2 regions of the Bradyrhizobium dasycarpum genome follow, and region 2 is predicted to be linked to the other one. Evidence: predicted binding sites of a transcription regulator. Region 2 holds the regulator's gene; the other holds the start of a gene.

Region 1 (15,501 bases), 1.3 Mb from region 2:
GCGGCGGCGCCGTCCATGAAGTTCATGGACGCCAGTCCGCATGAGGTCGCCGGCATCAAGTGCTTCGTCTCGCGCTCCGGCTACACCGGCGAGGACGGGTTCGAGATCTCGGTTCCATCAGGCGATGCCGACCGTCTCGCCAGAACGCTGCTGGACAATCCCGACGTGCTGCCGATCGGCCTCGGGGCCCGCGACAGCCTGCGGTTGGAAGCCGGTCTCTGTCTCTATGGCCACGACATCGACACCGCGACCACGCCGGTCGAGGCCGCCCTGGAATGGTCGGTGCAGAAGAGCCGCCGCAGCGGCGGCGCGCGCGCCGGCGGCTTTCCCGGCGCGGACAAGATCCTCGCGCATTTCGACAACGGCGCGTCCCGCCGCCGCGTCGGCCTGCGTGCCGAGGGCCGTGCCCCGGTGCGCGAGGGCGCGCTGCTGTTTGCCGACGCCAATGCCGGCGAGCCGATCGGACGAGTCACCTCGGGCGGTTTCGGCCCGAGCCTGAATGCGCCGGTGGCGATGGGCTACGTGCCCACCAATCTGAGCGCGCTCGGCACCAAGCTGTTCGCCGAGGTGCGCGGCCAGCGGCTGCCGCTCGCCGTCGCCGCCATGCCCTTCGTCAAGAACACCTACAAACGCTGAGGATTCGTAATGACCACGACGCTGTACACCTCCGACCACGAATGGCTGGCGATCGACGGCGATGTCGCCACCGTCGGCATCACCGACTACGCCCAGCAGCAGCTCGGCGACGTCGTGTTCGTCGAACTGCCGAAGGTCGGGCGGAGCTTGAAGAAGGCCGAAGCCGCCGCCGTCGTCGAGTCGGTCAAGGCCGCCTCCGACGTCTACGCCCCGATCTCGGGTGAAGTGCTCGAGGCCAATGCCGAGCTCGCATCCGAGCCGGCGCTGGTGAACTCGGACGCGCAGGGCAAGGCCTGGTTCTTCAAGATCAAGATTGCCGACAAGAGCGAGCTCGGCGGCCTCATGGACGAAGCCGCCTACAAGGCCCACACGGCTTAAGGACGATGGAGCAAGCGATGACCGCGCACCGCAAGACCAACGGCGACACCGCCGCCAGTTTCGTTCGCCGCCATATCGGCCCGTCGGCGCGCGACGTCACCGCCATGTTAGAGACCGTCAGCGCCAAGAGCGTCGACGCCCTGATGGCGGAAACGCTGCCGGCCGCGATCCGGCAGGCCGCCCCGCTCGATCTCGGCAAGCCGCTGAGTGAGACCGAGGCGATCGCGCATATGGGCGAGCTGGCGCGGCAGAACCAGGTCTTCACCTCGCTGATCGGCCAAGGCTATTCCGGCACCATCCTGCCCGCGGTGATCCAGCGCAACATTCTGGAGAATCCGGCCTGGTACACGGCGTACACGCCTTACCAGCCCGAGATCAGCCAAGGCCGGCTGGAAGCGCTGCTCAACTTCCAGACCATGATCTGCGACCTCACCGGGCTCGACGTCGCCAACGCCTCGCTGCTCGATGAGGCCACCGCCGCCGCCGAAGCCATGGCGCTGGCGGAGCGGCACTCGCAGGTCAAGGCAAAGGCGTTCTTCGTCGACCAGGACGTGCACCCGCAGACGCTGGCGGTGATGCGCACCCGCGCCGAGCCGCTCGGCTGGAGCCTGATCGTCGGCGATCCCCTCACCGATCTCGACAAGGCGGACGTGGTCGGCGCGCTGCTGCAATATCCGGGCTCCTCGGGCGCATTGCGCGACCTCAGGCCCGCGATATCGACGCTGAAGGCCAAAGGCGCGCTCGCGATTCTCGCCGCCGATCTCTTGGCATTGACGCTGATCGCCTCGCCCGGCGAGCTCGGGGCCGACATCGCGATCGGCTCGGCGCAGCGCTTTGGCGTGCCGATGGGCTATGGCGGACCGCACGCGGCCTATATGGCGGTGCGCGATGCGCTGAAGCGCTCGCTGCCCGGCCGCATCGTTGGCCTCTCCGTGGATTCGCGCGGCATGCCGGCCTATCGGCTCGCGCTGCAGACCCGCGAGCAGCACATCCGCCGCGAAAAGGCGACCTCCAACATCTGCACCGCGCAGGTCCTGCTTGCCGTGATCGCCTCGATGTATGCGGTCTATCACGGCCCCGAAGGCCTCTCGCAGATCGCGCGCAACGTGCATCGCCGCACCGCGGTGCTGGCGAGCGGCCTGCGCAAGCTCGGCTTTGCGCCGCAATCGGAGACGTTCTTTGACACGCTGAGCGTCGATGCCGGCGCCAAGCGCGCCGAGATCGTCGCGCGCGCGGCCGCCGAGAAGATCAATCTCGGCGTAGGCGAAACCGCCTTGCGCATTGCGCTCGACGAGACCACGACGCCTGCGACGGTCGAAGCGGTCTGGCGCGCCTTCGGCGGCACGCTTGCCTATGCCGAGATCGACGCGACCACGCGCGAAGCGCTGCCGGAGGCGCTGAAGCGGACCACCGCGTTCCTCACCCATCCGGTGTTCCATGCGCATCGCTCCGAGACCGAGATGCTGCGCTACATGCGCAAGCTCTCAGATCGCGACCTCGCGCTCGACCGCGCCATGATCCCGCTGGGATCCTGCACCATGAAGCTGAACGCGACCACCGAGATGATGCCGCTGACCTGGCCGGAATTCGCGACGCTGCATCCGTTCGTGCCGCGCGAGCAGGCCGCGGGCTATCACGCCCTGTTCGCACGGCTTTCGAGCTGGCTGTGCGACATCACCGGCTATGACGCGATCTCGCTGCAGCCGAACTCGGGCGCGCAAGGCGAATATGCCGGGCTGCTCGCGATCCGCGGCTATCATGCCGCGCGCGGAGAGACGCACCGCAAGATCTGCCTGATCCCCTCCTCCGCCCACGGCACCAATCCCGCTTCGGCCGCGATGGCCGGCATGGACGTGGTGGTGGTCGCCTGCGAGAAGAACGGCGACGTCGACGTCAATGATCTCCGCGCCAAGGCGGAGAAGCATTCGAACGACCTCGCCGCTATCATGATCACCTATCCCTCGACCCACGGCGTGTTCGAGGAGCATATCCGCGAGATCTGCGAGATCGTGCACGGCCATGGCGGCCAGGTGTATCTGGACGGCGCCAACCTCAACGCCCAGGTCGGGCTCTCCAGGCCCGGCGATTACGGCGCCGATGTCAGCCACCTCAACCTGCACAAGACCTTCTGCATCCCGCATGGCGGCGGCGGCCCCGGCATGGGTCCGATCGGCGTGAAGGCGCACCTTGCGCCGTTCCTGCCCGGACACCCGGCAACGCAGGCGGATGCCCCGGTCGGCCCGGTTTCGGCCGCGCCGTTCGGCTCGGCGTCGATCCTGACCATCTCCTACATCTACATCCTGATGATGGGCGGCGAAGGCCTGAAGCGCGCCACCGAGATTGCGATCCTCAACGCCAACTACATCGCAGCCCGCCTCGATCCGCACTTCCCGGTGCTCTACAAGAACGAGAAGGGCCGTGTCGCCCACGAGTGCATCGTCGATCCCCGTCCGCTGAAGGTGACGTCCGGCGTCACCGTAGACGACATCGCAAAACGCCTGATCGATTACGGCTTCCACGCCCCGACCATGAGCTTCCCGGTGCCGGGCACGCTGATGATCGAACCGACCGAGTCGGAATCGAAGGCCGAGCTCGACCGCTTCTGCGACGCCATGATCGCGATCCGCAAGGAGATCGCCGAGGTCGAGGCCGGCCGCTTCAAGATCGAAGCCTCTCCGCTGCGTCACGCGCCGCACACCGTGCACGACATCGCCGATGACGACTGGACGCGCGCCTACAGCCGCAGCGAGGGCTGCTTCCCCGCCGGCACCTCGCGCACCGACAAGTACTGGAGCCCGGTCGGCCGCGTCGACAACGTCTATGGCGACCGCAACCTGGTGTGCTCCTGCCCGCCGGTGAGCGATTACGCGCAAGCCGCGGAGTAGGGTTTGTAGGGTGGGTTAGCCCCGCCTACGGTTCCGAACGCGCTTCAAGGCGCAACCAGCAACCGGCTTTCGCGATCCCACCGCCACAGCCGCTCATTGGTGAGCAGCGTACCGCCCCACCAACGTCAGATCGGATTGTGGCGACGGAAATCTTCGCGGCCTTCCAGAACCGCTTTGCCAAATTCAGTCAGCGACAACCGGCTCCGACGATAGGCGGCGTTGCGACCTCGCGCATCGTGCGGGGCGAGCGTCGCGAGTTTCGGATCGAGACCTGCGACCGCCGGCATCGGGCCCGACGCAAGCCCTTCGAGCAACGGACCCAGCTCCCACTGGTCGAACACGCGCGTTTCGAGCAGCCCGCCCGGCTGAAACAGTTCTTTAGTACGGTTGTGCCCCCTTGCAATCAGCTCGATAAGCCGCGCCTCCGTCGCGCCCAATCCGGTGATTGGTGACGGCAGTTCAGCTAGCAACGCTTCCAGAGCCGGCTTCAGGAAAGGTAGCCTGGGTAAATCCCTTGTCAGCAACCCAAAGCAAAGTTCAGGCGTCGGCGCCCGATACGCCTCCCAGGCCATGTTGGCTATCTCGAAGTCGCACTCTGCGATCTCCGATTCCCGCACCGTACGATCGCGAAGTTGCGGGCCGTCCGCTTCGCGCAGATCGAAATTGACCCGTCGCAGTCTCAGACAATGGGTGATCGATGGATGGGACCGCAAATAGTCCAGGATCCAGATCAATTGCAATTGACTGTTAGGCTCAGGGTCGAACCACAGCTCGATGAGCTCGACACCATAGGTCTCGCAAAACCGAACCAGGCCAGTTTCCTTGTGCGCGAGACCGGTCTGAGGCAACCGGCCAACAAGATCGGACCACCGCACCTCCGGATCGCCCCTGTAATAGCCTCCCGTAAGATAGGCCTCGAGGTGGTGCGACGTAGGCAACGGCCCCCAAACGAACCGAAAGATCAACGGGATGACCATGTCAGCACGACCGGCATAGGTGAGACCAACGCCGGACGAACTAGTCAGAATGACACGCTTCATCTCGACGCGCCCTTGCCCATGCAAACCGAAACGGGCACCGAAGACGTCGGCAACTCAACGTCCTCAGTGCCCGCTCCTCGCGAAAAACTTTCGCGTCAAATCTTACTCGTCCGCCGGCTCCTCGCCGTCGGCATCGCGCTCGGGCGTGCCGGCCAGGATCTGCTCGGCGATCAGGCCGGAGTTCTGGCGGATCGCGGTCTCGATCTTGGCGGTGATGTCGGGGTTGGCCTTCAGGAACGCTTTCGAGTTCTCGCGGCCCTGGCCGAGGCGCTGGCTGTCATAGGAGAACCAGGCGCCGGACTTCTCGACGATGCCGGCCTTGACGCCGAGATCGAGGATCTCGCCCATCTTGGAGACGCCCTCGCCGTACATGATGTCGAACTCGACCTGCTTGAAGGGGGGCGCCAGCTTGTTCTTGACCACCTTGACGCGCGTGGTGTTACCGACCACCTCGTCGCGCTCCTTGATCGCGCCGATGCGGCGGATGTCGAGGCGGACGGAGGCATAGAATTTCAGCGCGTTGCCGCCCGTCGTGGTCTCCGGCGAGCCGTACATCACACCGATCTTCATGCGGATCTGGTTGATGAAGATCACCATGGTGTTGGACTTGTTGATCGAGGCCGTGAGCTTGCGCAGCGCCTGGCTCATCAGGCGGGCCTGCAGGCCCGGCAGCGCATCGCCCATCTCGCCCTCGAGCTCGGCCTTCGGCACCAGCGCCGCGACCAGATCGACCACCAGAACATCGACCGCGCCCGAGCGCACCAGCGTGTCGCAGATCTCCAGCGCCTGCTCGCCGGTATCGGGCTGCGAAATCAGGAGCTCGTCGATGTTAACCCCGAGCTTGCGCGCATAGACCGGATCGAGCGCGTGCTCGGCGTCGATGAAGGCGCAGATGCCGCCCTTCTTCTGTGCCTCAGCGACCGTATGCAGCGCCAGCGTGGTCTTGCCCGAGGATTCCGGCCCGTAGATTTCCACGACCCGGCCCTTCGGCAGGCCGCCGATGCCGAGCGCGATGTCCAGCCCGAGCGAGCCCGACGACACCGCCTCGACATCCATCGACCGGTCGTTCTTGCCGAGCTTCATCACCGAGCCCTTGCCGAACTGGCGCTCGATCTGCGAGAGCGCGGCGGCCAGAGCTTTACTCTTGTCCATGGAAGATCCTTCGACGATACGCAGGGCAGTGGCGGACATTGGTCGTGCTCCTTATGGCGAGGATTCGCGCGAGGGACAAACAGTTGCGAGGCGGCGCGGCGATAAAGGCAATGTACCCTATTTGTTCTAGGTTCGCAATATGTTCTTTTACGATTGGACGGCTGTCCCGTGTTTCAGCCTAACCCCAGGTTGAATGCGGGAGGTCCTTATTGCCGGTGAGGTTGCTCGTCGTGAGCAAACAGCGCCACCGCGATGGTCAGCCATCCGGCTCGTCCGTGCGCTGTGCACACAACTGAACAGACGCCGTTCCGTTTATGGATCCTAATCAATCATCACCCCGCGCGGGACCGCGGCGGCTACCGATGATGAGAACCCCGATTGCGCTCACGTCCTTCCGCGCACGGACAGGATCGTGCCATGTTCAAGCGGCGACGTTTCAAGCAACAACTGACCCTTCAAGACCGGCTCTCCGCATGGGTGAAGCAGGTCAAGGAGGACGCCGCCAGCCTGCCTCCCGGCCCCGAGCGGGATGCCCTGCTCAAGAAGGCGCGCCAGGCTGAATTAGCCAATCATCTGCACGACTGGGTCAAATCCCCCGGGCTGCAACCGCCGAAATAGTCGCGCGGCCGCAACATCCCGCCCCCGGACGAAGCTGGCGCGCATCGACGAGGCTGGCTCGTCGTCATAATTTCGCAATCCTGCGGCACCGAACCTTTTCGCGGTCCCAGGCCTTCTCCAGGGCGAGACCGCAACTCTGGGGATCAGTCATGACCGACAACGAGCACCGCGAAACGATCAGGCGCAAACCTCTGCCGGAGGCGGCGCTTGAGGAGATGATGAAGTTCGAGCGCACGGAAAACGAGTTCCGCAGGAAGGATCGCGAAGAGCGCGCCAGCGAGCTCCATCTTCCCCTGAATGACATCAAGATCCACTAGAGCCTGCAGCGACCGGCTTCGGAACCGACAGCGGCGCAGCGGCTGACGCTTCCAGCCGGTTCGGGATCGACCGACCTGCAGGGGTGCGTCATGGCAGGGCGGCGAGACGGCCGCCGCGTGGCTTTGCTGGCGTCACAAATCATTGAGGTATTTAAACACCTCGATCACCACTGAAAGAACAGCAGAATTTCCATGCAACCTACTGTGCATGGGGTTGCTTTCCAATTTTTGAGATTGGCCGCCTGCCGCGACCTGCGATCATCGCAGGCCACGACGGCCGGCAGTGCCCACGCTACAGCAGCGCCAGCAGCACCAGGCCGATCACCAGCACCACGAAGCCAGCCGCTGTCGCGGCGGCGAACGACCGCTCTACGTTATCCATGATGCCACCCCATCGTCGGCGAGCCACGTTTCCCCCATGGCTGCGCCGAACGGTCTAAAATCTTGCCGACCTGTGTGACCGCAGTTGTGCGAACGGATGTCGAAATTGGGACCGCTGCGGGGCCAGTCTGCGGCCATAGCTCGGGCCCGCAAGCCTGCGGCCTGTCAGGCTGCCGTAAGCGGAGCCGGCTAGGATGATGCGGCTATGGTGTTGCAGCCCAGCACCTCAGCCTCCAACAACTCTCTGCCCCGCTTGGCTCTCCCCAGGCGGGGCCTTTTCATGCCTGGCTGCCGGCGCGCGGGTCGCTCTCCTCCCGGGTCAGGCGCAGCGCGAAGGCGCGGATCGCGGGCGCCGCCAGCAGCACGATCGGCAGCATGGCGGCCCAGGCGATTAGCCACGACGCCATCCAGTGGCCGAGGAAGATCGTCGCGCTGCCCGCGGGCAAGCTGGCGATCCCCGCCGCGATCAGCGAGGTCAGCCCGGACTGGATGATCCCGAACACGAAATGACTGTAACGGCGGGGAATGCCGAGCATGGCGGACCCATGTTGTTTGCCGTCATCACGCAAGCAAGGCACATGCCGCCGCGTGCATCGGAAGCCGTTGGCGGGGACTGGTCTGCGTCGCGTGTCGGCCATCGGCGAAGAACGCGACCGGATGCAGCCCAGGAACTCTGTTCATGGTCGGAGAACCACGGGGTAACCGACCGTCAACCAACAGATTTCCTTGTCCCGGGAATAGGATGACGACCAGCATGTTTGCAGGCGGCGGCATCATCCGTAGCCGCCCGGAATTGATCTGACGCGGGTTTGGGATTGGACTGCGCGCGCCCGTGGCCTTGGGGACGAGGCCGTCACGCGCGCGATCGGTGCCAGCCATGCCGCTCTATTTCTTTCGTATCCGGAATGGCCGTTATTCCGGCTGCGCCGACCAGGCGACGGAATTTGCCGATCGCGATTCGGCCTGGAAAGAGATGACCAATGTCTGCGCCGACATGACCGCCGGCATTGCCCGCAAGCTCCAGGAAAATTCCGAATGGCACATGGAGCTGCTGGACGAGGCCAAGGAGCCCGTCTTCCGGATCCGCATCGTCGCCGAAACCCTCGACTAGGAAGAGGCTCGAGCAGGCCGGCTTCAGTCCGCGCTGGGCAGCCGCCGCATGGTGAATTCGATGTCGCCGCCCGGCAGCTCGCGCCAGGTCTCGACCGCGCTCATATAGCCGGCCTTGGGGTAGCGGGCGAAGAAGGCCTGAGCGCGTTCCCGCGCCGCCGCGCGCGGCAGCGTGAAGGTCTCGCGCAGATAGCCATCGCCGAAAGTCTGGCCGGGCTTGCCGGCCGCCTTGCGCCGTCGCGCCATCCGCTCGGCGAGATCCCGCGGACGATCGGCCATGTCCTGCCCTCCTCTACGCGCTACGCTCAGAGGCAAATGTAGGACGCGGGCCGGCCGAAGAGGAGTCCTGTAAGGCCTGTGCCGCCTCCCGGACGAAGCCGTGGTCAGTTGGCGGCCGTGCCGCTCTTGGTCTTCTTCGGCGCGCTCGTCGCGGCCGATGCCTTCGGCGCCGCCGGCTGCTTCGGCGGATCGGCGCGCATGCCGCCCCAGGGATCACTGGACGCCTTGGACTCCGGGATCTTCTTCAGCGTTTCCTTGTAGGCCTTCTCGCGCTCGGCTTCCGCGGCCTTCTCCTCGGGGGACTTGCTCGGGCCATCCTGCATCAAATTGATATTGGGCATTTGCGCATAGGCAGGTCCCGCCAGCGCCGCCAGCAGCACCGCCGCCATACGGAAAAGCTTCATCGTCTACTCCTTGATCATCCATGAGGCACGGATCGCCCGCGCCGGGGCCGTCAGGGGCCCGCTAGGACCGGTCCGACCGGCACGATTTGGGCCCATGCAGCCAATCGTCCCAGATCGGGCCGCATTTGGTGCACCCGCTCAGCGCGAGGCCGAGGGCGATCATACAAAAGGCGAGGACACACCGACGCAACATCATCCACCCGTTCCCAAGCAAGGCATCATACCGGGCCAAGTCGGGCATTTTCAAGCCGACGGGACCGCCGCGAGACCGGGTGACTTTGCCGCGCCGATGCGCACACAATGGGACGAAACATCCGGCAATACAGGAGAGCACGACAGCAATGCAAAGGCAGCCAGACGCCGAATTCGGCCTCCCCGACGCCAGACGCATCCTCGGCGAGGTTTTTGCGCCCTGGGTCCAGGACCTCAACCTCGCGGTCGAGCGCCTCGAGCACGTGCAGCCGGCCGACGCGCCGGACTGGCAGCCGGGCGCGCTGCTGCGCATGCCGTTTTCGGAGCGGCTATGCCGCAACGGCGGCGTGGTCTGCGGCCAGGCCCTGATGGCGCTCGCCGACACCGCGATGGTGATCGCGATCCTTGCGGCCAATCGCGGCTATCGCCCGATGACGACGGTCGACCAGACCACGCATTTCATGCGCGCGGTATCCTCGTCGGACGTCCTGGCGGACGCGCGCGTGGTGCGGCTCGGGCGCACCATGAGCTTCGGCCGCGTCACGCTGCTGTCGGCGACCGACAACAAGCCGGCCGCGATGATATCCAGCGCGTTCGCGATGTTGCCGGGCTGACCAAAAAGCGAGAGCCGCGCGCGCGCAAAGCGCACCGCGGCTCTCCATCACGTTCGCATCGAGACCCCAGGCGCGACGGCGCCGGCGCTTCGGTCCGCTCTTCCAGCTACTTGCCGAGCACCTCGTCAGCCGCCGTGACGATGCTGGCGGTCGGATTCTTTCCGCAATAGGCACCAAACTTCTTGGCGTTCGCGATGAACACGTCGGTGTCGATGATCGCGTTGTCCTCGTCGCCCTTGTACCAGCCATCCATCCAGGTCAGCACGACCTGGATGTTGTCTTCGCCGCTCTCGAGGAACTGCTTGCAGCTCATGGTCGAAAGGTCCCATTTGACGGCGTGGGCGGGCATCGACGACAGCGAGAGCGCAGCGGCGAACAGAAGCGAGAACGTGGTCTTCATCGGAATCTCCATCGGCGCCGTGACGCCATAAAAGAAAAGCTTGCAGGGAAATCGGCGGAGAGGCTCTCCGCTCGAACGTCGTAAATGAAGTCTGAAGCGCCGTGCGAGCAGCGCCGATATTGAGTTTAGTTCAACGTAATTTCTGTGCATTACTCCACAATCATCGTGATGGACCGACGCCGATGATCGAGAAGCGTACAGCGCAGCGCCACCGTGTTTTCAAGGGTGGAACGATCACCTTCGAAAACAACGGCTTCGCCTGCACGGTGCGAAACATGTCGGCGGGCGGCGCGGCGATCGACCTCGACGCTCCCGTCACGTTACCGCAATCGTTCACGCTCTCGATCGCGCGCGACGAGCTCGTGCGGAATTGTCGCACAGTTTGGCGCCGTGACAAGCGCGTCGGCCTCGCCTTCGTGCGTTAGCGCCCGCGATGTGAACGGGTGTTCGCATCGCATCCACAAGGCAATGATGATTGCGCGCCGCGACGACGGCAACGCCGGCGCAGGCTTGCGGTCACCCGCGCGGCGGTCGCGGCGGCCTCGTCTTGGATCCCGCAGGTAAAGCTGGGCGGCCGCCGGCCCTGCGCCGAGGCAGCGGTCAGCGCCGGCACGGCGGCGGCGATGACCAAAACCCTCATCGGCGCAATCCCCTTCGTTTGGGGTACAAGCTGGCCCGCAATCGCGGAATAGCAATGCCGCGGGTTCAAGGGCTTGTGGAGGCCTCAGCAAATCTTGATCGGCAAGGACTTCGCCCGACCGCATTCGTGCCTATCTGTCCGCCCGCAGGGGACTTTCACGGATGTTACGGATCATTGCTCATGCGGCGCTGCTCGCCGGCGCACTCGCACTCGGTGCCTGCGGCTTTGCCGACAGCCGCGCGCCGGTGCCGGAGTTCATGCGCATGAAGGAGGCCGAGCAACTCCCGCCCGAAGCGCCTCCCGACGTCAAGCGTGTGGTGCGCGAGCAGATCGATGTGGTTTTCCTCGCCACCTCCTATCCGCGTGAGGTGCACGTCGCCCCGCCCCGTCGCGAGGTGCGCGGGCCGGGTTGGACCGCTTGCGTCCGCGCGCAGCTCACCTCCGCGACCGGCACGTCGCTGGGCGCCCAGACCTACATCGTCACGATCAACGGCGGGAAGGTCGTGGACCGCCGGCGGGCGGAAGCCGACGACATCTGCGGTACCGAGACCTACGAGCCGATCTAGGAACCGTCGCTGCCCGAAGGTTCCGGGAAAAACGAGCATCGCGGCGGGGAACGATCACTGCCTCCCCTTCTTGTTACCGCCGAGGGCAGTTTCGAGGAGGACATGATGAAGACATTTACGATTGCGCTGTTGGCGGGCGTGGGCGCCCTGGCAGCCGTCTCGGGCGCGAGGGCTTCCGATATCTACACCACCAGCGAGTACACCGACCCGGATCTGGTTCAGCAGGTGCGGCTCGTCTGCGACGACGCCGGCCGTTGCTATCGCACGCGCGGCGGTTCGCGGGTGATCGTGCGCGATTCCTACAATTACATGCCGCGTGACCGCTACTATGAGCGCCGGACGTATCATCGTCACTACGATGACGGCCCGCGCGCCGGCGTCGGCATTCGCGCGCCCGGCGTCAGCGTCGGCGTGGGCGTCGGCGACCGCTGGTAATCCGTAACGCGTGATGGTCGGGACCGGACGAGGCGAATCGCCCGGTCCCGTTCGTATGCCTTACGAGGTGACCGCGCTCATGCGGCGGTCGATTGCTGCTGGAACTGCTCGTACGCCGCGATCGCATCCGCGGCGTACATCAGCGAGGGCCCGCCGCCCATGTAGACGGCCATGCCGAGCGTCTCCTCGATCTCTTCGCGGCTCGCGCCGAGCTTGACGAGCGCCTCGGCGTGAAAGCCGATGCAGCCGTCGCAATGCGCGGCGACGCCGAGCGCCAGCGCCATCAGCTCCTTGGTCTTTTTGTCCAGCGCGCCGTCACGCGTGGCAGCCTGGGCAAGTGCGGAGAATCCCTTCATCGTATCGGGAATGTCGCTGCGCAGCTTCTTCCAGGTTGGCGGAGATGTTCCTGGTGATGTCGACGTAGTTCTTGTCCATCGGACCCTCGTTAGCTGGATTTAGCTGTGGTCGAAGCCGCCTCGCGCGGCGCGCGCAAGGCGATGTAGATCGCGGGAATCACCAGCACGGTGAGCAGCGTTGACGAGGCGAGCCCGAACAGCAGCGAGATCGCCAATCCCTGAAAGATCGGATCGAGCAGGATGGTCGCAGCTCCGATCATGGCCGCAAGCGCGGTGAGCAGGATCGGCTTGAAGCGCACCGCGCCGGCCTCCAGCACCACCTCGCGCAGCGACTTGCCGTCCCCGCCGCTGTGCCTGATGAAGTCGACCAGCAGGATCGAGTTGCGCACGATGATGCCGGCGAGCGCTATGAAGCCGATCATCGAGGTCGCGGTGAACGGCGCCCCCAGCAGCCAGTGCCCGATCAGGATGCCGATCAGCGTCAGCGGAATCGGCGTCAGGATGACGAGCGGCAGACGGAAGCTCCTGAACTGGGCGACGACCAGCACATAGATGCCGAGGATGGCCGCGCCGAAGGCAGCGCCCATGTCGCGGAAGGTCACCCAGGTGATCTCCCATTCGCCGTCCCACAGCAGCGTGGGGCGCGACTCGTCCGATGGCTGGCCGTGCAGGCTGATCGCGGGCTTCGGCAGCTTGCCCCAATCATGCGCATCCACACGATCGGCAACCGCGAGCATGCCGTAGAGCGGCGCCTCGAAGCGCCCGGCGAGCTCGGCCATCACCATGTCGGCGAAGCGGCCGTCGCGGCGGAAGATGGTCGGCGAGCCCTCTTCCATGGTCGCCTTCACGACCTGGCCGAGCTCGACCACGGTCTTGCTGCCGGGCACGGTGTTTGCCGGCACCGGCGTCGAGGCCAGCGCCTCGTCCCAGACCAGATCGCGCTTTCCGAGATGCACCGCGATCTCGATCGGGTTGCGGTCCTCGCCGCGATGCGAATAGCCGATCGAGGTGCCGCCGAACAGCGTCTGGATCGTGTCGTAGACGTCGCGCTGCTCGACGCCGAAGAATTCGAGCCGGTCCTGGTCGATCGAGAGCCGCAGCCGTGGCCGCTTCTCGCCGATGGAATCGTCGATGTCGACGATGAACGGCACTTCGGCGAAGATCTTCTTGAGCTCGGCCGTCACCGCCCGGCGCGTCGTCGCATCGGGACCATAGACCTCGGCGAGCAGCGTCGACAGCACTGGCGGCCCGGGCGGCACCTCGACCACCTTGATGCTGGTACCCGCGGGCGGATCGAGCGCCTTCAGCTTCTCGCGCAGATCGAGCGCGATCTCATGGCTCGCGCGCTTGCGCTCGCCGCGCGCAGCCAGGTTGACCTGCACCTCACCGAGCTCGGGCCTCTCCGCAGGTAGTAGTGCCGCACCAGACCGTTGAAATTGAAGGGCGCCGGCGTGCCGGCATAGGATTGCACCGAGGTGACCTCCGGCAATTGCCGTGCGATCTCGGCCGCGCCGAACAGCGTACGCTCGGTCGCCTCCAGGCTCGCGCCTTCCGGCAGGTCGACGACCACGGCGATCTCGGATTTGTTGTCGAACGGCAGCAGCTTGACCGTCACCGACTTGGTCGCAAACAGCGTCATCGACAGCACCGTCGCGATGCCGACGCCGAGCAGGAACAGCCACGCCGACCGCTTGCTCCGCACGATCGGCGTGGCGAAGCGCCGGTACAGCCGGCCGAGGCGGCCTTCGTCGTGCTCCGCATGCGCCGAGGCAACATCGCCCCTCGGCGCGAGCTTGAGCATCAGCCAGGGCGCCACCACCATCGCGACGAAGAACGAGAACAGCATGGCGGCCGACGCGTTGGCCGGGATCGGCGCCATATAGGGTCCCATCAGGCCTGACACGAACAGCATCGGCAACAGCGCGGCGACCACGGTCAGCGTCGCGACGATGGTGGGGTTGCCGACCTCCGCCACCGCCTCGATGGTGGCCTGCAGGCGCGGCCGGCCGTCGCGCATGGCCCAGTGCCGCGCGATGTTCTCGACCACGACGATGGCGTCGTCGACGAGAATGCCGATGGAGAAGATCAGCGCGAACAGGCTGACGCGGTTGATCGTGTAGCCCATGAGGTTGGCGGCGAACATCGTGAGCAGGATCGTGGTGGGAATCACGACGAACGTCACCAGCGCTTCGCGCCAGCCGATCGCGATCGCGATCAGGACGACGATCGAGACGGTCGCAAGGCCGAGGTGGAACAGCAGCTCGTTGGCCTTCTCGTTGGCGGTCTCGCCGTAATCGCGCGTCACCGTCACCTGGACATCTTCGGGGATCAGGCGCGACTTCAACCCTTCCAGGCGCTCCGCGATATTCTCGGACACCACGACCGCATTGGCGCCGGCCCGCTTGGCCAGCGCCAGGCTGACGGCCGGCGTCCGCGTCCACTGCCCGGCGGCCCCGCGCAGATCCGTCCAGACGCGATGCTCGGTGGTGCTCGGACCGACGACGACAGAGGCGACGTCCTTGACGTAGACCGGCCGGCCGTCGCGGCTCGTGATCAGCAATAGCCCGATGTCGGGGATGCCGGACAGCGTCTGCCCCGCCGCGACGCCCCGCACGATGCCGGCATCGCGAACCTGCCCGGCCAGGAACGAGCGGTTGGCGTCCTTGACCTTGGCCACGAGCTGCTGAAGCGTGACGCCGAACAGCGACAGCTTCTCCGGATCGGGCTCGACCCGGATCTGCTGCGCGGCGCCCCCGGATATGTAGGTCAGGCCGATGTCGTCGACCTTCATCAGCTCCGCGCGCAGCTTGTCGGCGAGCTCGTAGAGGTCCTTGTCGGTCCAGCGGCTGGCGACCTCGGGCTTCGGCGACAGCGTCAACACCGTCACCGCAACGTCATTGATGCCCCGCCCGACGATCAGCGGTTCCGGAATGCCGACGGGAATGCGGTCGAGGTTGGCGCGGATTTTCTCGTGCACCCGCAGGATGGCATCCTCGAACTTGGTGCCGACCAGGAAGCGCGCGGTGACCATCACGCGGTCGTCCTCGGTCTGGCTGTAGACGTGCTCGACGCCGTCGATGCCCTTGACGATCGATTCC
Region 2 (15,501 bases):
TTCTCGACCCGGAAGCGCACCGGGCGCACATGGATGATCTCGCGCGTGATCGCGACGTCGAGCGGCGCATCCGCGCCTTTGCGAATGATGGTGAGCTTGGTCTTGGTGTCGACCGGGCCCTTCATCTTGTTGACGGCCTGCTCGAGCGTCATGCCCTGCACGGCCTCGCCGTCGATCTTGCTGATGAGGTCGCCGGACATCAGGCCGGCCTTCGAGGCGGGCGTATCGTCGATCGGCGAGACCACCTTGACGAGGCCGTCCTCCATCGTGACCTCGATGCCGAGGCCGCCGAATTCGCCGGAGGTGGTCTCCTGCATCTCGGTCCAGGCCTTTGCATTCATGTAGCGCGAATGCGGATCGAGCGAGGTCACCATGCCCGTGATCGCGCCCTCGACCAGCTTGGCATTGTCGGGCTTCTCGACATAGCTCGCCTTCACGCGCTCGAACACTTCGCCGAACAGGTTGAGCTGCGAATAGGCATCATCCGCGTTCGCTGCCGCCCGCGCCGCCCATACGCCGCCTTGCGGACTGGCTACCAGAAGGGTGAGACACGCTCCGGTGAGCGCGCCCAGAGGGAACAGCAGGGATTTCCGCATGGATGGGCTTGCCTTCTTGCTTTGGCGGTTCGCTTGGAGCTTGTCTCTTGGGACCATAGGAGACGCCTTGCAATTGGCGATCCAGCTCGCTTCTCACAATACCATTCTGGTTTCTTCAAGGCCGGGATACCACGCCGACGGGTACGCCGCAGAAATCGCTTCGCCCGGACCTAAACTTTTGGCAACGTTGCAGGACTGCCTTAGCTGCAAGCGGAATCGTAGGCCGGTCCGCGCCTCGCAGCCATGCAAATCTAGGATAGTTTTGCAGGGCTGGACGGGTTAGGCGATGAGATAAGGGTTCAAATTCTCGGGAGGATAACAATGAACGAAGCACCCGGCATCCGGGCGGAACGGAACGTCGAACTCGGCGCCAGCGACGAGCCGTTCCAGAACCTGCACGAATTCATCCGGAAAGCGCGGGCCAACCTCAACCAGAACGCCTGGGACTACATCGTCGGCGCCGCCGAGACCGAGACCACGATGCGCCGCAACCGCATGGCGCTGGACGAGATCGCCTTTCGCCCCCGCGTGCTGCGCGACGTCCGCAAGGTGGATGGCTCGGTTCAGCAATTCGGCCGCAGGATGCGCCTGCCGGTGGTGCTCGCGCCCGTCGGTGCGCTTGAAATCTTCGATCCGGATGGTGCGGCGAGCGTCGCGCGCGGTGCCGGCACCTTCGGTGCGGCGCACATGCTGAGCTCGGTGTCCGAGCCCGGCCTGGAGAAGACCGCCGAGGCGGCTCCCGATGCGCTCCGGCTCTACCAGCTCTATGTCCGCGGCGACGATGCTTTCGTCGCCGATGTCGTCAGCCGGAGCGAGAAGAACGGCTACGCCGCGTTCTGCCTGACCGTGGACACCGCCCATTACAGCCGTCGCGAACGTGACATCGCCAAGCGCTATGTTCGCGAGAGCCGCCTGCGCGCCACCGGCGGCGATTTCCAGAAGGGGCTGGAGTGGCGGACCGTGAAGATGATCAAGGACAGGTACAAGATTCCGCTGATCCTGAAGGGCATCGCCACCGCCGAGGACGCCCTGATCGCCGTCGATCACGGCGTCGAATGGATCTACGTCTCCAACCATGGCGGCCGCCAGCTCGACCATGGCCGCGGTGCCATGCACGTGCTACCCGAGATCGTCGAGGCCGTGAAGGGCCGCGCCAAGATCATGGTCGACGGCGGCATCTGTCGCGGCACCGACATCGTCAAGGCGATCGCGGCAGGCGCAGATCTCGTCGGCATCGGCCGGCTGCAATGCTGGGCGTTGGCGGCCTCAGGCGAAGCCGGCATCACGCGGATGCTGGAACTGTTGGAGGACGAGGTGCTGCGCTGCCTCGGCCTGTTGGGTGCCACATCGTTTGCCGAGATCGACAAATCCTGCCTGCATCCGGCGACCGCCACCAACGCGCCGAGCGTGTTCAGCGCGTTCCCGCTGTTCGACCACGAGCCTTATCGGTACTGACTTGCGGATTCCTGCCGACGCTGAGGTGAAAAGGACGCAATGACATCGCTCTCTCCCGGCAGCGCGGATGCGCTTCTGTTCGATCTCGGGCGAGTGGTGCTCGACATCGACTTCTCCAAGGCGATCGCCTGCTGGGCGGGGCACGCCGGCTGCCAGCCCGAAAGCATCGTCGCGCGCTATGTGCGCGACGAGGCCTACCGGCTGCACGAGGTCGGCAAGATCAGCGACGCCGACTATTTCGCCTCGTTACGCGCTTCACTGGGGATCGGCATCTCGGACGCCCAGTTCCTGGAGGGCTGGAACGCGATCTTCGCCGGCGAGATGCCTGAGATCGCCGAGCTGTTGCCGCGTGCGGCAAAGCAGATGCCGCTCTACGCCTTCTCCAACACCAATCGGCCGCATGTCGACTATTTCTCGAAGGAATTTGCCGGTCTGCTCGGCCATTTCCGCGAGCTGTACCTGTCATCCAGCATCGGCCTGCGCAAACCGGACGCGGACGCTTTCGACCATGTCGTCGCGGCGATCGGCGTGCCAGCCGGGCGCATCGTGTTCTTCGACGATCTCGAGGAAAACATCGAGGGCGCGCGGGCGCGCGGCCTGACGGCAGTCCACGTGACGACGCCGCGCGACGTCGGGAACGCATTGAAGGCGCTGGGCATTTGACCCCGGCCCGTCATTAGAAGCAGCCCAACTGCAAGCCGCGTTCGGAACCAAATTTACAGAAACTGTGGAACTTGATCACTTTGTGCATTTTTATACCGAGTTCCCGGAACGGAATACCACCCTTCGGACTCATGAGTCCGTTGGGATCTTTACATCGGACTGATCGACGTGCTGGGCAAAACCTACCTTACCAAGCAAGCCTCTCTGCTGCTTGAATTCGCAAGAAACACCTCGGATTCCGAGCTTTCCGCCAAGCTGATCAGCAAGGCTGCGGACCTGAAATCGCAGGCCGATCCGCTCCCCGACAGGGACCAAGGCCCCAAACCTCCCGACGTCGCATGGGACGTCAGCCGGGACGATCCGACGGCACCTTGACCACATGAGCGGGTGGCGCTGGCCGACTCAGTGTTGGCCAGGCTCATGCCGGCCGTTTCGCCTTTAGAATCACGTGTGCGAACTTGCACTTGCTCGATCAAGGAGAGCACGCAGGATAGATCATCCTGCGTGCTGCTTTGCCTCGCGTCTGCAGTCAGCTAGAACTCTCGCCGCCCCATTGAACGATGTGCGAGCAGGAGTTTCGCCCGTGGCCCTGATGCCGGTTTCCGACGCCTTTGCTGCGGTGCTGGCAGGTGCAGAGCCGCTGCCTGAACAGATGGTTTCGCTCGACGAAGCCTATCACCGCGTGCTCGCGCATGACGTCGCGGCGCGGCGCACGCAGCCGCCGCAGGCGATGTCGGCGATGGACGGTTACGCCGTGCGCGCGGCCGATGCGGCAACGGTCGATTCCCGGCTGACGGTGATCGGCGAGATCGCAGCCGGCCGTCCTTTCACAAGAGCAGTTGGCGCCGGCGAAGCCGTGCGGATCTTCACCGGCGGCGTCATCCCCGATGGAGCGGACGCGGTCGTGATCCAGGAGGACACTGTCGCGGACGGCAACAGCGTCACCATCAAGGAAGCCGCGATCGCCGGACGGCACGTCCGCCCGGCCGGGGTCGATTTCCGCGAGGGTGACGTGCTCCTGCGCAAGGGAACCCGCCTGACGGAGCGCGATCTCGCGCTTGCCGCGGCGATGAATCACCCGCACCTCGCCGTCTGCCGCCGTCCCAAGGTTGCGATCCTCGCCACCGGCGACGAGCTGGTGAGGCCGGGCACCACGCCCGGGCACGGCCAGATCGTCTATTCCAACGGCTACGCCCTGCATGCGCTCGCCCGCAGCGAGGGCGCCGAAACCATCGACCTCGGTGTCGCCGCCGACACGCTGGAGGCCACCTCCGCCGGAATCCGCCGCGCCCGCGAGAACGGTGCTGACATCCTGGTCACGACCGGCGGCGCGTCGGTCGGCGACCATGATCTGGTCCAGCAGGCGCTGCGGGGCGAAGGCATCTCGATGGCGTTCTGGAAGATCGCGATCCGGCCCGGCAAGCCGATGATGCACGGACGGCTCGGCGCAATGCGCGTGATCGGCCTGCCCGGCAATCCCGTGTCGTCCTACGTGTGCGCGTTCCTGTTCATGGTGCCGTTGATTCGCGCCTTGTCGGGCCGTTCAGTGATTCATCATCGCCGCGAGCGCGCCGTGCTGGGCAAGGATCTCGGCGCCAACGACCAGCGCGAGGATTACCTGCGCGCGCGCCTGGAACTGCGCGACGACGGTGCGCAAGTCGCCGTTCCCGTCAGCCATCAGGATTCCTCTCTGCTTGCGAATCTTGCTGCGGCACAGGTACTTCTCGTGCGCGCACCGTTCGCGCCGAAGGCCGAGGCCGGCAGCCCCTGCGAGGTGCTGCGGCTCCCCGTCTGAGTGCACGGCCACACGCATTCCGCGAGCTCGCCGCCGTTCACGGTAAATTAAGCAGTTGCGGAACATGTATCGAACATATAGTGTCCGTTCATGATTTGTTTCGAGCATGTAGCGGCTCATCGCTGAACTCATCGTCTCGGAATCGAACGACATCAACCGGGGGACTTTGGTCGAGATGTTAACGCGCAAACAATACGAGCTTCTGAGGTTCATCAGCGAACGTTTGAAGGAAAGCGGTGTGCCGCCCTCCTTCGACGAGATGAAGGACGCGCTCGACCTGCGCTCGAAGTCGGGCATCCACCGCCTCATCACCGCGCTCGAGGAGCGCGGCTTCATCCGCCGCCTGCCCAACCGCGCACGCGCCATCGAAGTGATCAAGCTGCCGGAGCTCCAGGCTGCCGCCGGCGCCCGGCGCGGCTTCACGCCGAGCGTCATCGAGGGCAATCTCGGCAAGGTCCGCACGAGCTCCAGCCCGTCCATGGGCGAGGGCGAGCGGCCCGTTGCGGTGCCCGTGATGGGCCGTATCGCGGCCGGTACGCCAATCGAGGCGTTGCAGACCCGCAGCCACACCATCAGCGTGCCGCCCGACATGCTCGGCTCGGGCGAGCACTACGCACTCGAGGTGCGCGGCGATTCCATGGTGGAAGCCGGTATCCTCGACGGCGACATGGCGCTGATTCAGCGCAACGAGAGCGCCGATACCGGCGACATCGTGGTGGCGCTGATCGACGACGAGGAGGCCACGCTCAAGCGCTTCCGCCGCCGGGGCGCCTCGATCGCACTCGAGCCGGCCAATGCCGCTTATGAGGTGCGCATCCTGCCGCCGAACCGCGTGAAGATTCAGGGCAAGCTGATCGGGCTTTACCGCAAGTACTGACTTCCGGAACGACTCGATCCGGACGTATTGCGGCGTCTGCGTGCGCCCTTCGGTCGGCATCGCCGATCAACAATTGGAGCGGACCAATGTCCGCTCCGGCTGGATCGTCTTTCCGGTTCTGCGCAGATGATCCGGCCCCTCCTCTCCGGCGATATCCTCCCTGGGCCGGCGCGAAGCAACATCGCTTCACGGCCGTTCGAGTTGGAGAGGACAGCCGAGCGCCAGAGCGTTTGAGTGCAGCCGTCGCGGCGCATCATCATGTCCGCAACAACACGGCGGTGAATGGGCAAGTCCGCAGCGCCCGCAATATCATCGTGCAGCCGTCGCAATCGAGCGGCCGGCGCAGCGGTCCGGGCCAGTCCCAGACGCCCGCCAGAATGCGCGGGACTTGGCTTTGTTCCTACCGACTTCGGGAAAGATAATGTGATCGCCCCTCGCGAATCACAGCCGCAGATCTGCCTACAACCGAGCAGAGCGTTGCATGCTTCTACTTCGAGGCCTGTGCCTCCAAGAGAGGTGCGGGTCGCTATCTTCGCATGAGGAGCACCCGATGTGTGACTACAGCCTGCATGCCGTCGCGACGCGTCCCGCTGAGGTCGGAGAGACGATCGTCACGACAACCTTCCGCGGCACCTCGACGCGCGGCTTCGCCTCCGAAGCCGATCTCTCCGTTGCGGTCTGCCTGCTGCCGGGGACGGAGCTCGCCTTCGCCGACAACGTCCGTTACGACAACCGCTGGATCTGGACGCGCACCGTCAACTCCCGCGTCGGCAAGTTCGGCAAGATCGATCCGCACATTCCCGATCGCCATCACGACGCGATCGAATTTCCTGGACGGCAAATACGTGCTGGTGACTCAACTGGTCGAAGGCCAGCGCGCAACCGTGCTGCAACTGCCGGTGACGCAGCCGGCCGGCGAACGCGAGCACAAGCCGCAGATCATCGCCGACAGTCGGTCACCGGTCACGCGCCTGCCGATTGGCTGACGTCGTCGCCCCCGGCCGATGGTCGTGGGCCTGGAATGAAATGCCATCGCCGGCCGAGGCCGGCGAGATGGTATGGTTTGCGTCCTGCGAAATCCCGTCCGATCGACCTCCCCCGCATCGCTCCTCAATCCTCCGCCAGCAAGTCCGTCTCCGATGGCGTTGCGTCCCGGTTGCGGGGCACGGCCGTCTTCGGCGCAAGGCTGCCGTCGAAATCCCCCTCGCCGGCGCCGGCGGGCAGCCAGGGGCGGCTTGTGCCTCTCGCCCTCACCGCCCGAACCGAGAAGCCGTCACCGCTCTGCGTCAGAGCCAGCGCGCCCTGACTGGCGAGCCGCTGCCGATCGACCACCATCGCCGCGCAATCGGGCGGCGCTGGCCGCGACGTCACCACCAGCGCGGCACGGCTGCAATCGTCCGCCAGCGCGTCGATCCGCGAGGCCAGCGCGACCAGGCGTCCATCGGCGAGCGGTGTCACGCAGCCGGACTCGTCGCACGACACTCCCTCAGCCAACGCGCTGCTGCCGGCATCGCGCGGATCGGCGTCGGCCGCCAGCCACTCCTTCAGCAGGAAACCGTCCTTGCCCGCCCTGATCAGGTGCAGACGCCCGTCCCCGCCCCGCACCGCGACGCTGGCGCCGTCCCCGGCAATCAGGACATCAGGCTGCCGCGCGGATAGGCCCCAGGTGATGGAAGCCAGCAGCACCACGGCACCGCACCAGCGCAGGGGCGTGCGCAACAGGCCCATCAGGATGATGCCGAGGCTCGCGGCGATCAGCGGCGCGATGCCGAACGCCGGGATGCGGCCGACCGCGCCCGGCAGCGCCGCCACCCAGCGCGAGACCGCGACCATCCAGTCGATGCCCAGCCCCATCAACCACCAGAACACGCCATCGAACCCGAACGGCGCAGCGAGCAAGCCCAACAGCCCCGCCGGCATCACCAGCGCCGAGACCACCGGCATCGCCCCGAGATTGGCGAGCACGCCATAGGGCGTGACGCGATGGAAATGGAAGGCGGCGTAGGGCGTGGTCGCAAGCCCCGCGATCAGCGAGGCCAGGAACAGCATCGCGATCTCGCGGCCGCCCCACAGCGCGACGCGTGCGGTCGCCGAATGATCGGGCGCGGCTAGCAGATTCGGCATGCCGATCTGCACCAGCGCCACCAGCCCGAGCGTTGCCGCAAACGACATCTGGAAGCTCGGATGCACCAGCGCCTCCGGCGCGACCGCGAGCACGATCAGCGCCGCCACCGCCAGCGTGCGGAAGGTGATGGCGCGGCGGTCGACCATCACCGCGATCAGCACCACCGCCGTCATGAAGAACGATCGTTGGGTTGCGACCTCGGCACCCGAGAGCAGCAGATAGAACGCGGCGGCCACCAATGCTGCAGCCGCCGACCATTTCTTGATGGCGAACCCGACGGCGAGGCCCGGGATCAACGCCAGCAGCGCGCGCACCGCGAAGAAGACGACCCCCGCGACCACCGCCATGTGATAGCCGGAGATCGAGAGAACGTGCCCGAGTCCCGAGATGAACATCGCGTCGTTGACGGGCGCGGAAATCGCATCGCGCCGCCCGGTGAGCAGGGCGGTCGCGATCGCGCGGTTGTCGCCCTCGAGCGTCGCGCGGATGCGGGCGTCGATCGCATCGCGCAGGCCTTGCATGAAGGCGGCGTAGCGCAGCCTCAGGCCACCGGCATCGGGCGGGATTGAAGCCGTGATCGCGCCCATCACGAAGCCGGAGGCGCCGATGCCCTGAAAGAACATGTCCCGCGAGAAGTCGTAGCTACCCGGGCGCACCGGCGAGAGCGGCGGCATCAAGCGCGCTTTCAATTGAACGAAGCTGCCGACCTCGGGCGCGGTGCCCTTGCGCACCGACAGGCGGACGCGCTCGAGCCTGACGTCGGTGCGCTGCGCCTCCATGGCGGTGACGCGCAGCACGAACCGGTCGGTGCGCTCGCGGATGTCGCGCGTCTCGACGAAGCCCGACAGCGACACGGAATAGAGCGGCTTGGCCAGCACGGTATGTGTGACGCGCGCCGTCTTCCAGGTCGCCCCGGCAAAGCCGGAAGCGACCGCCGCAATCATGAGCGCGGGCGCGAACAGCCGGCTCCGCCGCAGCAGGATCGCGCCGAACAGCAGTGCGGCCGCCGTCGCCGCGACAACCCACAGCACCGGCTCTTGATCGGCGGCGAAATAGAGCGCGATGCCGCCGCCAAAGGCGACCGGCACCCACGGCAGCAGGCGCCCGGGACCGGCCTCGGCGCGGGCCCATCCGCGGAGCGTTTCGACGATTGTGGGCCAGATGCCGAAACCCGCCGGAGCAAGGCCGCCGGCAGGTGCGGCGCGGCCGACCGGCCACGTCCCGGCAATCCCCTGGGCGCGTACTGGCCGGCCCTGCTCCGCCATTCCCTGCACCTAACGCGACGCGACTGGCGCCAAGGCTACCGGAACGTGCGGCCGGGCGAATAGCGGTACAGATCAGGAACGCGGGAAGGCGCCCCTACTTTTCCTCTTCCATCGTCACGGCCACCGACGCCTTGGCCGACAGCCGCACCTTGTTGCCCTCGACGTCGGCAATGAGGCCCTTGTCGATGAAATGATGATGGCCCTTGTGGCTGCCCTCGCCGCTGTCCTTCTTGGTCAGCTTGATGCGGTTGCCTTCGACCTTGTCGACCGTGCCGACATGGACGCCGTCGGCGCCGATGACTTCCATATGCTCTGCGATGTTTTGCATGGTGGGTTCCTTGTTGAACCCACGCCAACGCAGACGAGGCACGTTCGTTCTCTCTCGGGAATGACGATGCCGTGTGGTGTGTCGCGACCGAAAGATGGCGGGCGCGGCGCGCTGCGCCTTTGCCCAACCTACGGTACTATAGTCGTCATTCCGGGGCGCGCCGAAGTCACGAGCTATGATGCGCAATTGCGCATCCGAAAATCCATAACCACCATCGTGAGTGTGGATTCCGGGCTCGCGCCAAGCGCGCCCCGGAATGACGAAACCGATGAAGCCGCGTCAGATCAGCGGCGCCTGCGACGAGGCGTGGTGATTGACGATCTTCCAGTCGCCGTCCTCGCGGACGATGACCCAACTCATCTTGACGACGAGATCGTCCCGCTCGCCGGCGAGATCGAACGAGATGGTGGCGGCCATGTTGATCAGGTCGGGGCCGGCCTGCGCTGCGTTCACGTCGGAGAACACGGCGCTCGGCTGGCGCCAGCGCGGCAGGCCGTTGAAATAGTCCGCGACGCCGTCCCTGCCCCGATAGAGCTTCGGATTCGAGCCGAAGAAGAATGCGTTCTTCGCATAGAGCGACGACAGCGCCGCTGCGTCGAGCGTCGCGAAGCCGGCGCACCATTTCGCGATGATAGCGGCAATGATGGCGTCGGCCTCCGTGCTCATGCGTGCCTCAGCCCTTCGCTACTTCCTTCGCGAAGGTGTCGCGCAGGCCGATGGTGCGCGAGAACACCGGCTTGCCGGGCGTCGAGTCCCTGTCGCGCACGAAATAGCCCTGGCGCTCGAACTGCATCGGCTCGGTCGAGTTGCTCTCCGCCACCGCTGCCTCTATCCGAGCATCGGACAGGATCTCCAGCGAGTTCGGATTGAGATCGGCCGCAAAATTCGAGGCATCCGGGCTCGGATTGGCGAACAGCTGGTTGTAGATGCGGATCTCCGCCGGCTTCGACGTCGCGGCCGGGAGCCAGTGCATGGTCGCCTTGACCTTGCGGCCGTCCGGCGCGTTACCGCCTTTGGTCGCGGGATCGTAGCTGCAGCGCAGCTCCACCACCTCGCCCTTGTCGTTCTTGATCACGCCGGTGCACTTGACGAAATAGGCGTAGCGCAGCCGCACCTCGTTGCCCGGCGACAGGCGGAAGAACTTCTTCGGCGGGTTCTCCATGAAGTCGTCCTGCTCGATATAGAGCTCGCGGCCGAACGTGATCTTCCGCGTGCCCGCGCTGGGATCATCCGGATGATTGATCGCCTCGAGTTCCTCGGTCTGCCCTTCCGGGTAGTTCTCGATCACGACCTTGAGCGGCTTCAAGACCGCCATGCGGCGCTGCGCGGTGCGGTTCAGCTCCTCGCGAATGCAGAACTCCAGCATGCCGACATCGACGACGCTGTTGGCCTTGGCAACGCCGATGCGCTTGACGAACTCGCGCAAGGCCGCCGGCGGCACGCCGCGGCGGCGCATCCCGGCCATGGTCGGCATACGCGGATCGTCCCAGCCCGCGACATGACCGTCGCGGACGAGCTGCGTCAGCACGCGCTTGGACAGGAGCGTGTAGGTCAGGTTCAGCCGCGCGAACTCGTACTGATGCGGCCTGGACGGCACCGGCAGCTTCTCGATGAACCAGTCGTAGAGCGGCCGGTGGTCCTCGAACTCCAGCGTGCAGATCGAGTGCGTGATGCCCTCGATCGCGTCCGACTGGCCGTGCGCATAATCGTAGCTCGGATAGATGCTCCACTTCGTGCCGGTGCGCGGATGGTGCGCGTGCAGGATGCGGTACAGCACCGGATCGCGCAGGTTGATGTTGCCGGCGGCCATGTCGATCTTGGCCCGCAGCACGCGCGCGCCGTTCGGAAATTCGCCTGATTTCATGCGCCGGAACAGGTCGAGATTCTCCTCTACGCTGCGGTCGCGGAACGGCGAGTTCTTGCCGGGCTCGGTCAGCGTGCCGCGGGAGGCGCGGATCTCCTCCTGGGTCTGGTCGTCGACATAAGCGAGCCCGTCGCGGATCAGCTGCTCCGCCCATTCGTACAGGCGGTCGAAATAGTCCGAGGCGAAGAACAGGTTCTTGCCCCAGTCGAAGCCGAGCCAGCGCACGTCGGCCTGGATGGAATCGATGTATTCCTGCTCTTCCTTGACCGGATTGGTGTCGTCGAAGCGCAGGTGGCAGCGGCCCGGAAACTCCTCCGCGATGCCGAAGTTGAGTGCGATCGACTTGGCGTGGCCGATATGCAGGTAGCCGTTCGGCTCCGGCGGGAACCGGGTCACGATTTCCCTGTACTTGCCCTGATCGAGGTCGGCCTGGATGATGTCACGAATGAAATCGCGCCCAACCTCAGCTGCCACCGGTTCTGTCATTACCAAAATCCTGTCGGGAAATCAGCGATCCTTCTGCCAAATTCGGGAGGCTGAGCCAAGAGCCTAAGCAAGAGCTTAAGCAGGCCCGGCAGGTTCGCCGTCGGGCTTTAGTTATGCGCCGGTCCTGCTATACACCACCGCTTCCACTGCATAGGCCCTGCCAAGAATGACCGATTCCGTCGTCACCCGCTTCGCCCCCTCGCCGACCGGCTTCCTCCATATCGGGGGCGCCCGCACGGCGCTGTTCAACTGGCTCTATGCGAAGAAGCACGGCGGCAAGATGCTGCTGCGGATCGAGGACACCGACCGCGAGCGCTCCACCGAGGCCGCGATCGGCGCCATTCTCGACGGTCTCAAATGGCTCGAGCTCGGCTGGGACGGCGAAGTCATCTACCAGTTCGCCCGCGCCGCGCGTCACCGCGAGGTCGCCGAGCAGCTGCTCGCCGACGGCAAGGCCTATCGCTGCTACGCCAGTGCGGAGGAGCTCGCCGCGATGCGCGAGAAGGCGCGCGCCGAGGGCCGCACCCGCCTCTATGACGGCATGTGGCGCGACCGCGATCCCGCGACCGCCCCTGGCGACGTCAAGCCGACCATTCGCCTGCGCGCACCGCAGACCGGCGAGACCGTGATCGAGGATCAGGTTCAGGGCCGCGTGGTCTGGCAGAACGAGAACCTCGACGACCTCGTCCTGCTGCGCGGCGATGGCAACCCGACCTACATGCTCGCGGTGGTGGTCGACGACCACGACATGGGCGTCACCCACGTGATCCGCGGCGACGACCATCTGATCAACGCCGCCCGCCAGAAGCAGATCTACGATGCGATGGGCTGGGCGCTGCCGAGCATGGCCCACATTCCCCTGATCCACGGTCCGGACGGCTCGAAGCTGTCGAAGCGCCACGGCGCGCTCGGGGTCGATGCCTACCGCGCCATGGGATATCTGCCGGCGGCGCTGCGCAATTATCTCGTCAGGCTCGGCTGGAGCCATGGCGACCAGGAGATCTTCTCGACCGAGGAGATGATCGAAGCGTTCGACCTCGCCAGCGTCGGCCGCGCCGCCGCCCGCTTCGATTTTGCCAAGCTGGAAAACCTCAACGGCCACTACATCCGCCACGCCGACGATCAATCGCTCGTGAAGATGTTCGAGGACGTGCTCGACCACGTGCCGGGACGGGCCGAGCTTAAGGCCAAGTTAAACGACGCCACGCGCGCGCAGCTCGCGAAGGCCATGCCGGCCCTGAAGGAGCGCGCCAAGACGTTGCTCGAGCTGATCGACGGCGCCTATTTCATCTTCGCCGACCGGCCGCTGGAGCTCGATCCCAAGGCGCAAGCCCTGCTGACGCCAGAAAATCGCAAGCTGATCGGCCAGCTTCGTGCCGCGCTGGAGACAGTCGAGACGTGGAGCGGGGCCAGCACCGAAGCCGCACTGCGCGCCTTTGCCGAGGAAAATAGTCTCAAGCTCGGCGCGGTTGCCCAGCCCTTGCGGGCGGCGCTGACCGGACGGACGACGTCGCCTGGCATATTTGAGGTTTTGGACGTCCTGGGACGCCAGGAAAGCCTTGGCCGGCTTAAGGATCAGTCTACGACGTAAGTCGACCATGCGTGCGGCGATCTTGCAGCGCACATAGCAATAATATACCCATCTGCCCCGTACCTTCTGGAACATCCGCCTGCCCCCAGGACCTGCCTCGGGGGCTCCGGCTCCGGCCCGTTTCACCATACATCGGGGACCTCTGATGGACGCAAAACCAAGCCCAAAGACCGCTACGCTGACGGTCGGAAACAAGAATTACGATCTCCCGATCCACAGCGGCAGCGTCGGGCCTGATGTCATCGATATCGGCAAGCTCTACGGCCAGTCCGGCCTGTTCACCTACGATCCCGGCTTCACCTCCACCGCGAGCTGCCAGTCCAAGATCACCTACATCGACGGCGACGCGGGCGTGCTGGAATACCGCGGCTATCCGATCGAGCAGCTCGCCGAGAACGGTGACTTCCTGGAGACCTGCTATCTCCTGCTCTACGGGAACCTGCCGACCGCCGCGCAGAAGAAGGATTTCGACGACCGCGTGATCCATCACACGATGGTGCACGAGCAGATGGCCCGCTTCTTCCAGGGCTTCCGCCGCGACGCTCATCCGATGGCGATCATGGTGGCCGCAGTCGGGGCGCTCGCCGCGTTCTATCACGACAGCACCGACATCAACGATCCGAAGCAGCGCATGATCGCATCCATGCGCATGATCGCGAAGATCCCGACCCTGGCGGCGATGGCCTACAAGTACACGATCGGCCAGCCCTTCGTGTATCCGAAGAACTCGCTGAAGTTCGCCGAGAACTTCCTGCACATGTGCTTCGCCGTGCCGTGCGAGGACTACAAGATCAACCCGGTGCTCGCCGACGCGCTGGACAAGATCTTCATTCTGCACGCCGACCACGAGCAGAACGCCTCGACCTCGACGGTGCGCATCGCCGGCTCGTCCGGGGCCAACCCGTTCGCCTGCATCGCCGCCGGCATCGCCTGCCTCTGGGGCCCGGCGCATGGCGGCGCCAACGAAGCCGCGCTCGCGATGCTCGCCGAGATCGGCACCGTGGACAAGATTCCCGAATTCATCGCCAAGGTGAAGGACAAGAACTCCGAAGTCCGCCTGATGGGCTTCGGTCACCGCGTCTACAAGAACTACGATCCGCGCGCCAAGCTCATGCAGAAGATGTGTCACGCCGTGCTCAAGGAGACCGGCCATGGCGACGATCCGATGCTGAAGGTGGCGATGGAGCTCGAGAAGATCGCGCTCAGCGACCAGTACTTCATCGACCGCAAGCTCTACCCGAACGTCGACTTCTACTCGGGCATCACGCTGAAGGCGATGGGCTTCCCGGTCTCGATGTTCACCGTGCTGTTCGCGGTCGCCCGCACCGTCGGCTGGATCAGCCAGTGGAGCGAGATGATCGAGGATCCGCAGCAGAAGATCGGTCGTCCCCGCCAGCTCTACACCGGCGTCACCAAGCGCGACTACGTCGCGATGAAGGATCGCAAGTAAGTCCTGAGCCGATACGGCTATCGGAACGGCGTCATCGCAAGATGGCGCCGTTTTCGTTTGTGCAGGGGCCGTAGCGCTCATCTTGCTGCCGCGCACAACAACAAGTCCATGGACATGACGGCAGGCGCCTTGACAGCCGAACCGCTCCGCGCGCATTCTTACACTAAGTAAGAATGACGACAGGGATGGAAATGCCGGAGCAGCCGAGAAGTCGGCGGCAGACGCGCGCTGCCATTTTGACCCATCTGCTTCAGTCGGGCGGCTCGTTCCGTCCGCCTCTGGCGAAGGCCGTGCGCCTGTCGGAAGCGAGCCTGTCGCGCATCCTGTTCGACCTGAAGGCCGAAGGCCTGATCGAGGAGGTGCGGCGCCCTGCCCCTTACGTCGGCGGCCCGACCGGCCTCGTGTCGCTCGACGGCTCGGTCGCCCTCGCAGCCTTCGAGCTGACCGCGCAGCATCTCAGCGTCGGCGTCGGCGGCCTGTCGGGCGAGCTGCACTATGCCGAGCGCGTGAAGCTGCCGAAGACGCCGACCACCGAGACAGTCGGCCAGGCATTTCGCGAAGCCATGACCTTGCTGCGCGACTGGACGCGGCGCCGCCGCATCACCCTCGCCCAGATCGGCGTCTCCATTCCAGGCCTCGGCCGTCTCAGCATCTCGGCCAATCCGATCATTCCCTGCGACGTCGGGCGCCTCAGCGAGATGTTCGACGAGATGTTCGCCGGCGTGCCGCTCGAGATCACCAATTCGGTGGTCGCCCACGCCACCTTTCACCGCTGCCGCACCCAGAATTATCCGTTCAGCGACACGCATCTGTTCGTGCTTGTCAGCCACGGCGTTGCCGGCGCCTGGATGGATGATCCGGCGAAGGCCGAGGCGCTGCAACCGATCGAGCTCGGCCACATGGTGTTCGAGCCTGAGGGCCCGCGCTGCCGCTGCGGGCATCATGGCTGCGTCGAGGCCTATGCGTCGATCCCCGCCCTGGCCGAGCTTCTCGGCGTCGCCGAAGC

Evidence for each region. Region 2 encodes LexA, which represses DNA repair genes until DNA is damaged. Its sites were predicted from a motif close to TGTTCNNNNTGTGTTCNG; they were not measured.
Region 1: the regulator LexA is predicted to act here: its motif matches at 6,203-6,220, upstream of recA (recombinase RecA).

The regions. Positions count from the first base shown of each region.
Region 1 is NZ_CP169574.1:279,529-295,029, reverse strand. Features, by position in the region: partial or broken gene gcvT (glycine cleavage system aminomethyltransferase GcvT) at 1-636, shown strand, start outside; gene gcvH (glycine cleavage system protein GcvH) at 646-1,014, shown strand; gene gcvP (aminomethyl-transferring glycine dehydrogenase) at 1,032-3,899, shown strand; gene ACETMP_RS01375 (hypothetical protein) at 4,025-4,939, opposite strand; gene recA (recombinase RecA) at 5,042-6,130, opposite strand; gene ACETMP_RS01365 (hypothetical protein) at 6,509-6,709, shown strand; gene ACETMP_RS01360 (hypothetical protein) at 6,859-7,026, shown strand; gene ACETMP_RS01355 (DUF2798 domain-containing protein) at 7,686-7,943, opposite strand; gene ACETMP_RS01350 (DUF6894 family protein) at 8,285-8,518, shown strand; gene ACETMP_RS01345 (hypothetical protein) at 8,542-8,796, opposite strand; gene ACETMP_RS01340 (hypothetical protein) at 8,901-9,200, opposite strand; gene ACETMP_RS01335 (PaaI family thioesterase) at 9,542-10,006, shown strand; gene ACETMP_RS01330 (HdeA family protein) at 10,113-10,406, opposite strand; gene ACETMP_RS01325 (PilZ domain-containing protein) at 10,589-10,831, shown strand; gene ACETMP_RS01320 (hypothetical protein) at 11,208-11,612, shown strand; gene ACETMP_RS01315 (hypothetical protein) at 11,715-12,047, shown strand; partial or broken gene ACETMP_RS01310 (carboxymuconolactone decarboxylase family protein) at 12,125-12,482, opposite strand; partial or broken gene ACETMP_RS01305 (efflux RND transporter permease subunit) at 12,493-15,501, opposite strand, start outside.
Region 2 is NZ_CP169574.1:1,535,968-1,551,468, forward strand. Features, by position in the region: gene ACETMP_RS07795 (S41 family peptidase) at 1-596, opposite strand, end outside; gene ACETMP_RS07800 (alpha-hydroxy acid oxidase) at 918-2,051, shown strand; gene ACETMP_RS07805 (HAD family hydrolase) at 2,091-2,714, shown strand; gene ACETMP_RS07810 (hypothetical protein) at 2,883-3,089, shown strand; gene glp (gephyrin-like molybdotransferase Glp) at 3,298-4,509, shown strand; gene lexA (transcriptional repressor LexA) at 4,685-5,386, shown strand; partial or broken gene ACETMP_RS07825 (hypothetical protein) at 5,937-6,372, shown strand; gene ACETMP_RS07830 (ComEC/Rec2 family competence protein) at 6,497-8,776, opposite strand; gene ACETMP_RS07835 (DUF2171 domain-containing protein) at 8,871-9,104, opposite strand; gene ACETMP_RS07840 (SgcJ/EcaC family oxidoreductase) at 9,384-9,770, opposite strand; gene ACETMP_RS07845 (glutamine--tRNA ligase/YqeY domain fusion protein) at 9,778-11,454, opposite strand; gene gltX (glutamate--tRNA ligase) at 11,621-13,045, shown strand; gene gltA (citrate synthase) at 13,191-14,495, shown strand; gene ACETMP_RS07860 (ROK family transcriptional regulator) at 14,681-15,501, shown strand, end outside.